2 regions of the Schlesneria sphaerica genome follow, and region 2 is predicted to be linked to the other one. Evidence: riboswitches for the same ligand, from Rfam matches in the RefSeq annotation. Region 2 holds a riboswitch; the other holds the start of a gene.
The links. A riboswitch is a leader RNA that binds a small molecule or an ion and turns the genes downstream of it on or off. The one in region 2 is predicted to bind cobalamin.
Positions count from the first base shown of each region.

Region 1: it holds a riboswitch for cobalamin, as region 2 does, so the genes downstream of both, ACGY09_RS24945 (DUF1559 domain-containing protein) here and ACGY09_RS02665 (DUF1559 domain-containing protein) in region 2, are expected to answer to the same signal.

Region 1 is NZ_CP172346.1:6,970,611-6,975,032, reverse strand. It holds gene ACGY09_RS24950 (DUF4465 domain-containing protein) at 1-726, opposite strand, end outside; gene ACGY09_RS24945 (DUF1559 domain-containing protein) at 1,094-2,080, opposite strand; cobalamin riboswitch at 2,182-2,374, opposite strand; gene ilvA (threonine ammonia-lyase, biosynthetic) at 2,666-4,186, opposite strand; gene ACGY09_RS24935 (porin) at 4,408-4,422, opposite strand, start outside.
Region 2 is NZ_CP172346.1:735,748-740,169, forward strand. It holds gene ACGY09_RS02655 (ArnT family glycosyltransferase) at 1-107, opposite strand, end outside; gene ACGY09_RS02660 (hypothetical protein) at 556-1,041, shown strand; cobalamin riboswitch at 1,608-1,801, shown strand; gene ACGY09_RS02665 (DUF1559 domain-containing protein) at 1,970-2,905, shown strand; gene ACGY09_RS02670 (hypothetical protein) at 2,966-3,322, shown strand; gene ACGY09_RS02675 (DUF6580 family putative transport protein) at 3,456-4,070, shown strand; gene ACGY09_RS02680 (RluA family pseudouridine synthase) at 4,160-4,422, shown strand, end outside.

The DNA of each region.
Region 1 (4,422 bases), 930 kb from region 2:
GGCAATGACATAATCCAGGGTTTGATCGGCAAATCGATAATCCGCAAGAAAGAACTCCGCAGAAATTGCAGCCACCGACTGCCCACCCGAGGTGCTCAGCACATTTCCGTCCGCATCAGTGCCATACGCTGAAAGCATCAGAAAGTCAGGATCATTTCCTGACGCACCTCCGAAAGCTTTCGCAAACGAATCTCCCCAGAGCATAGAGAGTGCCGCGTACGTGGTGTTGGCGACTTGGGCGCTCAGAATGGTCGCCCCCGTCGGCAGAGAAAAGTGGGGGAGATCTCTTAAGGCGCTCACATCCATCGGGTTGAAAGGAACTGGATCAAGAACGTTCGGAGAGACATCATCGTATCCGAATGCCACTCCGAATTGATTGGAACTGCTATCTCCGGGTGCGAAGACACTGAATTGATTCAGATACCCGCCATCGACTGTGTTGTGTTCGTTCGAGTATGCAAAACCATGCCAGAAACCGGATCCCCCTTGGTCCTGGAAGTTCGACAAAGTGACACCCGACGTCACGAAATCGGTCCGGATTTCAGGAGAATACCCGCCAGGCACGACCACTCCACCCGCATCAAACGGAGGCCCGTGAGAACCTGCGGAGAGCGGCAGATCCTGGAATGTGGCGACAATTTCTCCGCCGCTCACCGCGGACATCATTGCCGACACAATAGCGGCTGACAGCACCAATTTCGAAAAACACGCAGTCAATGACATCATAAACCCGACCTTTCAACCAAAACTTCGACGACGACGCTTCAAGGGCCACTGGACACACCGGTGCTGCACGCTGAGACAGAACAGACTCTCAGTGCAACACGAGAGCGATGAGGTTCAGACCAGGTCGTAATCGACGGACAAAAAACGCAGCGTCCGCATCGCGGACTTCTGCAGAAAAGCTCTCATAGGAATGCGACTTCGAGTCGTTTCCGTTGCCACCTCAGCGAAATGAACGGGCTGGAGGGGGCGGTCACAGCGACGTGCACAGCCTCAAAGAGAAGCTGTCGCAACACCACAGTGGTATCGCTGATTCGATACCACTTCTAAGAATTAGAGTAAGAATTTCTGAGGCGAATAATCGTTGCGATTAATAGTCGCCGACGATCTCTCCCCCCTTGTAGGATAGCAGAGCAGCAAAGACCTTGAGGTCAATCGTCTCGCTGATGAAACGGGCAGAGCCATCCCCCAGCAGAAAATTTGCTCCCCCGATGTGATAGCTATGAAATTCCTGACCGAAGTCGCAACCAATCCGCCCTAATGTGCTGCTACTGGCGGTCGTAACACAAGATTGCCATTTCGTCTGTGACGAAAGGCTATAGCGCGCGTTAATGGGGGCTGACTGGTCGAAGAAATTTTTGTGACCGGCCCAGATCCCGTGCAAAGCTTCAGGTGCTTCACCGACAAAGATGGTCTGCGTTAGTCCGTCAATAACATCTCTGGACGAAACGTTGTTTTGATAACCTGTGGAGACGACGGTAAACGGCCCGCGGGAATCATAAGAATTGCTTCCATAATTGTTCTGGGCCTGGCATCCGACCGGTTCGCCAAAGCAGCGAATTGCGCGTTCTCCGTAGTTAGCCCCGTAGTCACTCCGTCCAAATCGGACTCCAGGAAAATTGGCATTATCCCCTTGCAGCTTTCTTCGATCCGAAGAGCGACTGGAAGGACATAGATAAACGGGCAGGACCTCTTCGGCGACGGACCAGTTCTCTGGTTCCAGATAAAAACGGTTCATGTCCCATTCGTTGAACAGGGCTGCCTGATCCAGACAGGGAAGGATGGCGACGCCCCAACTGATCGTTCGAGTTCGGATCAGATTGACATTTTTGAGCTGGGCAGAAGAGGAAAACCCTGCTGCAAATCCGGCCTTGGGAAACATACTATAGATGTCATGGTAGTTATGGAGTGCGATCCCGATCTGCTTGAGATGGTTTCGACAGTCCATTCTGCGGGCCGCCTCACGCGCCTGTTGGACTGCGGGAAGCAGTAAGCCCATCAGGACAGAGATGACGGCAATGACGACCAGAAGTTCAATTAACGTAAAGGCGCGCCGGCGGAGGAAGAGAGATTGCATGTGAGGGTCTTTCTCGCCATGCAGCTTCGGCAGCGGAAAGACACGAGCGCAGCACCGTGCGCAAGGACATGCCTTCCAGGGACGCTTGAGGCCGGAGCATCACACATGGCGTCTCACCGGGCCGTATTCTGACTCACGAGTCGAACGAACCTCGAACGCCTTCCCATCAGCCTGAGCCGACAGTGGCACAATGTCCGAAGTTCTCCTCGTATACAGCGGCGGTCCCGTGCCGGGTTCTAACCGGCTTCCTGTCCTGATCGTTTCTGATCGGACGCCCAATGAGACGGGCCGATTCTAACTAACATTGACAGATTGGCAATCCCTGTGGGCTCCGAGAAAATCGCTATTCTGATGGAGATCTTTATTGGTCACCAAAAACTGATTTCGTCGTCCGGCGGTCACCACTCGAAGGGAAGCGAGGCCCCAGTGCTTGGTCGTCGAGCCCCATTGCAGGGCCTAAAGTGATCCTTGCCGCAGGCCTTGCCCATGACGCGATACCGATCGCAACAGGGTTCGCAGTTTACGGCTCACCTGAAACGAGGCTGACTTTGTAACTTCCCTCCGCCCTCGATCCGGATCTCCCTGTTACCGCAGAAACAAACGGTAGACGCGGTTATGAGTCTCGTCGATACAGGGGTAGCCGAGTGTCTGGACGAACTGCTGAAACAACGGTTGGTCCCGATCTGGAACCTGAATCCCGACCAGAATACGTCCATAGTCCGCACCCTGATTCCGGTAATGGAACAGGCTGATATTCCAATCGGGATGCATACAGGACAGAAACCGCATCAACGCCCCGGGCCGTTCGGGAAACTGAAAACGATACAGGCGTTCGTCAGTGGCGTTTCGGCTTCTCCCTCCCACCATATGCCTGACGTGTTCCTTGGACAGTTCATCATCGACCAGATCGATCGCATTGAATCCCGCCTCGATGAATGCGTCTGCGATGCTGGCGGCTTCCGCCCGGTCGGTCGTCACCAGGCCAACGAAGACATGGGCCTCACGATCATCCGAGATACGGTAGCTGAACTCAGTGACGCTTCGCTGTCCGATGACTTCACACATCCGTTTGAAGCTGCCTCGCTCTTCCGGGATCGAAACCGCAAACAACGCTTCTCGCGCTTCCCCTGCTTCTGCCCGTTCCGCCACAAAGCGCAGACGATCGAAGTTCATATTGGCGCCGCACGTAATCGCGACCAATGTCTTACCTGTCAGATTCCTCTTCGCGATGTACTGTTTCATCCCCGCAATACCGAGGGCTCCGGCCGGTTCCAGGACGCTTCGTGTATCTTCAAATGCGTCCTTAATCGCGGCACACACCGCATCGGTATCGACGGTGATGAAATCATCTACCAGTTCGGACGTCAGCCTGAAAGTTTCTTCTCCCACCAGTTTGACGGCAGTCCCATCAGAAAAGAGTCCCACATCCGGAAGCTGAATTCTCTTGCCCGCACGGACGGATTGAATCATGGCATCCGAGTCTGTCGTCTGCACTCCGATGATCTTGATCTCGGGCCTGACAGCCTTGATATAGGCGGCGACTCCTGAAATCAGCCCACCCCCCCCGATCGCCACAAAAACGGCATCAATGGCGTGCTGGTGCTGTCGTAGAATCTCCATCCCGATCGTTCCCTGTCCTGCAATCACTGCCGGGTCATCGAAGGGATGAACGAAGACCAGCCCCTCACTCAATTCAAGTTGAAGCGCATGCCCATATGCGTCGGAGTAACTGTCTCCATGCAGGACAACTTCACCCCCCAGTGCTCGGACCGCGTCGGACTTCAGTCGCGGCGTCGTCACAGGCATGACAATCGTCGCGCGGCACCCAAGTCGTCGCGCACTGAGGGCGACTCCTTGCGCGTGATTACCGGCCGACGCACAGACGACGCCTCGCGCCAGTTCGGCAGGCGTCAGGTTTGCCATCTTGTTGTACGCCCCCCGAAGTTTAAAACTGAAGACGGGCTGGGTGTCTTCCCGTTTCAGCCAGACCTGATTCTTCAATCGGGACGAAAGCCGCGATGCCAGTTCCAGCGGGGACTCGACAGCCACATCGTAGACACGCGCGGTTAAGATTCGCCGCAGATATTCGACCAGACTCGGATTCATGACGCCGCTTTCTTGGGCCCTCGGTTTCAAGGGACAGGGTTCCTTTTGGTTCAGACGGCGATCCTAACCGGGCGTCGCGTCCGAAGAACAGGGATACCCCGCTTTCGCCCATCCCTGTGTCGCAGTCGCTTCCGGACCACGCAGCTTTGTGACGAAATCACCCTTTGCAGAAGTCCTTCGACAGCGACAGATCTGCATCCTCTGCCAGTGCTAAGTGCCGCTCAAAAAGCGGCACT
Region 2 (4,422 bases):
TTCAACATCCCCGCCACACAGACCAGCAAGCCAATGGCCCAGGCGAATAACTGAAGCAGGAAAGGGACTGGAATCGGCGAGAGTCGGGTGTTTGGTACCGGTATCATCACAACCAACGAGTTTGCAGTTCATGGGTCTTATGCAGGATTTCCAAGTTTGGCTGTCACGTGCAGGACATGCAAGCCGTTCGAATCCCCCTCGGCGCCCGGTCACCTTTGGTATCGGACAATGGACGTCCTTCACGGTTCCGAGGATTAGTTCGCAACATCCCTGACGAAAGATGTGCTTTCCTGCTCTTTTTCCGATTCGCCCGGCGTAATCTGCCGATGATCGATGAGAGAGTTTTTCAATGAAAGGAGAGCCAATTGACGAAGCGTGTCCATCGAGGTATCGACTGAGTTGAACGTCTGTTACGCCTTGCGGGAATGAGCCGGTCCTATCAGCTTCGAAACCCGTTTGACCGCACGACGCGGTTCAGCCGGGCCCTGACGCTGGAATACTCGCTGAACACGAATTTGATTGACGGTTACGCCTGTTTTATCGCTTGGGAGAGCCATGTCTTCATCAGCCGCTGGCAAACGAAGTTGGAAATGCCCGGAATGCGGCACGGAAGAACTTCTGTCGGTGACGCAACTCGATCCGATTGCCTGCGACGTCTGTCTCGAGAGAATGCGAGGCGGAAACTCGTCGGGATCAGGAACCCAAACGAGTGGTCCGCTGGGAATCTGGCAGTCACTTCCCGAAATCACAAAACTGGTCATTGTCGCCATCGCCTTTATCACTGGCTTTCTGTTGGGCCTGACTCTTGGCTTCCTGGCCGGGAAGTCGGTCAGTCCTCCTCCTGTTGTCAGCAGCGACAAAGGGACGGCGAGCCCCGCACTCCCCGTTCCCACTGCAAAAGAAGAAGAACGCCCGGATCCTCCCGGACCGGGATACAAGTGGGTGCGCGGACGCCAACGCAAGGATGGAACCCGTGGGCCAGGATACTGGGCCAAGGATCCCCACTACAAAGGGGAGAAAAGTTCGTCGACCAAAAAATAACACCAAGATGCCCTGACCCGAACGTGATGCCCGCTTGCCTGATCACTCGACCTTGCGCTCCTGCGGTGCTCAAGTTTCCTGCTCAGAAAGCGGAAAGAAAGCTTTGCAATTGCCCATTTCACGGGCTACGCTCCATCGGTTTTGGTCAATATGCCGTGCCCCATCAGCGGGCGGATCGCTTTTCGCATCCTTGTAGAGACGAGAATCGAAGTGATTTCGTGTATCGTAGGTTGGTTTTGTTACAAGCATCTTAACAGTTGGGGACGGAAGCTGCTGCGGTTCGTCAACCCTGGCAATAACGGGGTGTAAGGACGTCGCATTGCTGTCGGGCCGACTTCCCCTGGGCCATTCGAGTGAGGCAAAGGCTTCATTGTTTAATGACAGCCGAACGAAGATGCCGGTTTGTCCCGCAACGCTCCCTTTCGTGTAAATGAGAACAGCCTCTGAGGCTTGGTCAAACGGCTTCAGGCTCATCTATGACTGACGTGTTGACGGCAGGCCTGTGAATGGCGCCAGCATCGACCATGTGTCGATTTTACAGTTGCAATTGCCGCTCTACGCGATAGGATTTCCGGCCAGACATGGGTGTCTGTAAACACGTGTTTACAGAAGAATAGGGAAGACGGTGAGAATCCGTCGCGGTCCCGCCGCTGTATCCGGGGACGAACTCCGCAACCGCCACTGAGCCACTCGCTTGGGAAGGCGCGGTCAGTAGTAAGATCCGGTAGCCAGAAGACCTGCCCAGATGTCCGTTCGAATACCAACGAGTTCGCGGCGAACGAAAACGTTGACTCCTGGCCCCACATCCTAGGGGCATTCTACGCAATTTCCCCGCTCCGTTCCGGGTCAGAGGGTGCGCGTTGAGACAGCAGTCGTCACGCTTGCCGTGGATCTCTTGGCGATTACTTCTCGACAACGGAGAATTGTCATGACAGACCGCACGCACACAGTGCGCACGACGCCGGGTTCCTCACTCCCGGGAACCACTCACCTTACCCGCCTGACAGCCCGCAACCGAATTCGACCCGCATTCACGCTGATTGAACTGCTCGTTGTCATCGCCATCATTGCAGTGCTGATTGCGCTTCTGCTTCCAGCCGTTCAACAGGCGCGAGAAGCGGCCCGACGGACCCAATGCAAGAACAACCTCAAGCAACTCGCGTTAGCATTACATAATTATACGGAAACCTATGCAGGCGTCCTTCCGTGCTATCGCATTGATGACGCGAGATTCATTGCGAACGCAGCGGCTTACCCCAGCCTTGGCCAGGCCCGCTTCTGGTTCGGCAATGTCAACTACGACGAGCCAGACCCGCGTAAGCAACTCGACTTCACCAAAGGACCGCTCGCACCTTACACAGAAACCAGTTACGCCACATTCCAGTGCCCCGACTTTGGAGATACGCAGGTCGATTCAACACGGTTCGGCCGGATCTCGTCCGGATATGGATACAACGGTCGATACCTTGGCTACGGCACCAAGTATGATTTCTCGAACTACCCGAATTACACAGTTGGTGCGGACTTCCGGCAGTTGCGCGACGTCCAGCAGATGACTCAGACCGCTGTCTTCGCTGACACTGCTCAAATCGATTACGCCCTGAATCTTCAGGAAATCTGGCTACTGGAACCTCCCAGCCAGAACTTTCCGACGACGCACTTCCGTCATTCCGACTCGGCCAATGTGGCATTTCTCGATGGGCACGTTGAATCGCGGAGCCGTCATTTTCTGGTTCAGGTTCCTGGCACGAATTTCATGTCCGCAGCTCAAGCCAATAAGATGGACGCCAAGCGTATTGGATACATCAGCGACGGAAACCTGTCGGACCCGCTCAAGCGTGATGAGCTTTATGATCGCGAATAAGCGCGAAATGAAGACTTGTTACATAAAGCGATCACCGGCGTTCCGATCAGGAGGATTATCTTGCCAGACAAGCGGGTTTATATAGGCACAGCTCTGGTGCTGCTCGCTGGCGGAGCCATTTACTTTGCCCGGCTTTTTTCCAGTTCGTCCATCATCCCCGATGATCAACTGCAAGAATTTGTCTATGTCGATACAAAAACAGGTGAGGCATTCCTGCTGCGAGCCAGAGCTTCACCGGAGTACAATCCAGAAACTGGAGAGCCGACGCTGATCCCCGGGCTGTACTGTGACCAATGCCGTGCGTGGCGAGCTGTCGGGCCATTGGAAATGTTACAGACCAGTCAATCACGCCCGAGATGTCCGCTCCACAAGTGCCCGTTAACTCAGGATGGACCGCTGCCTGATCCGCTCGAATGATTTTCGGGCATTCACACAAAACTTCGCTCGCGAAAGTTTGCTGTCCTGCTTACACTCTATTCGCGGAAATGGAATGACCTCATTTCTTCCGCGGCGATGAACATCAATTGAAGGGTACGAGATGCAACCACGAATGAAATTTCTATTGGGACTTGTCGCGTTTACGATCGTTCTGCGAGTGGTGCCGTACGTCCTGACTTCGTACGACATCAAGACGGATTCCAATGCTTTTTTCTATCCGTGGAATTTTTCGCCCTTGATGGCCGTATGCCTCTATTCGGGGGCGTATATGAATGACCGCCGCTCCCGCTTCGGCCTGCCCCTGCTCGCACTCCTCGGAAGTGATCTGGCCATCTGGGCTGCCACAGGTCAATTTTCATGGGCGTTCCCCAGCGATCGCTGGTGTGCTTACCTGTGCAATGTCATTGCTGTCGTAATGGGCGCGGGCCTCAATCGCCAGACCGGCCTTTCTCGCGTTGCCTCGGCTGTCCGCCAGGGTGTCTTCGCCGAGGTCCTGTTCTATGTCGTAACGAACTTTGCTTACTTCTACACACAGACCACACCTCCGCACACGGCAGCCGGATTAATGGCCTGTTACGTAGCCGCTCTCCCTTATGTGAAATACTCGCTGTTGAGTACCCTCTTCTATTCAGCCGTTCTGTTCAGCCCACTGGCAGACCGAACGATGCTGGGTAGCGAGCCATCGAGGGACACTCTCGAACCGCTTCAGCCGGTGCAGTCGATCTAGTTTCATCGGCCGAACGTCAATTCCTCTTGGGTCCAGCGTCGGGATTTCGATCGCTGGACCCTGGCTTTTCATCGAACAGTTTCGTCTCTATGCCAGACTCCATCCAGTTTACAGTCACCGAAGATCTCGTTGGCAAAACGGTGCTTGCCGTTTTGCGGGCTGCTGTTCCGGGGGAGTCGTGGTCGAGGCTGCGGCAGCAACTGGCAAAATCACACGTGTCCGTCAACGGGGTTCTTTGTCTTGAAGAGGCTCGTCGACTCAAATTACACGATGTCGTCGCGCTGAGTTCTCGTCCCGTGGCGACTCCCAGACCGAGTGACGTAGAGATCCTCTTCCTGGACCCGCACGTTGT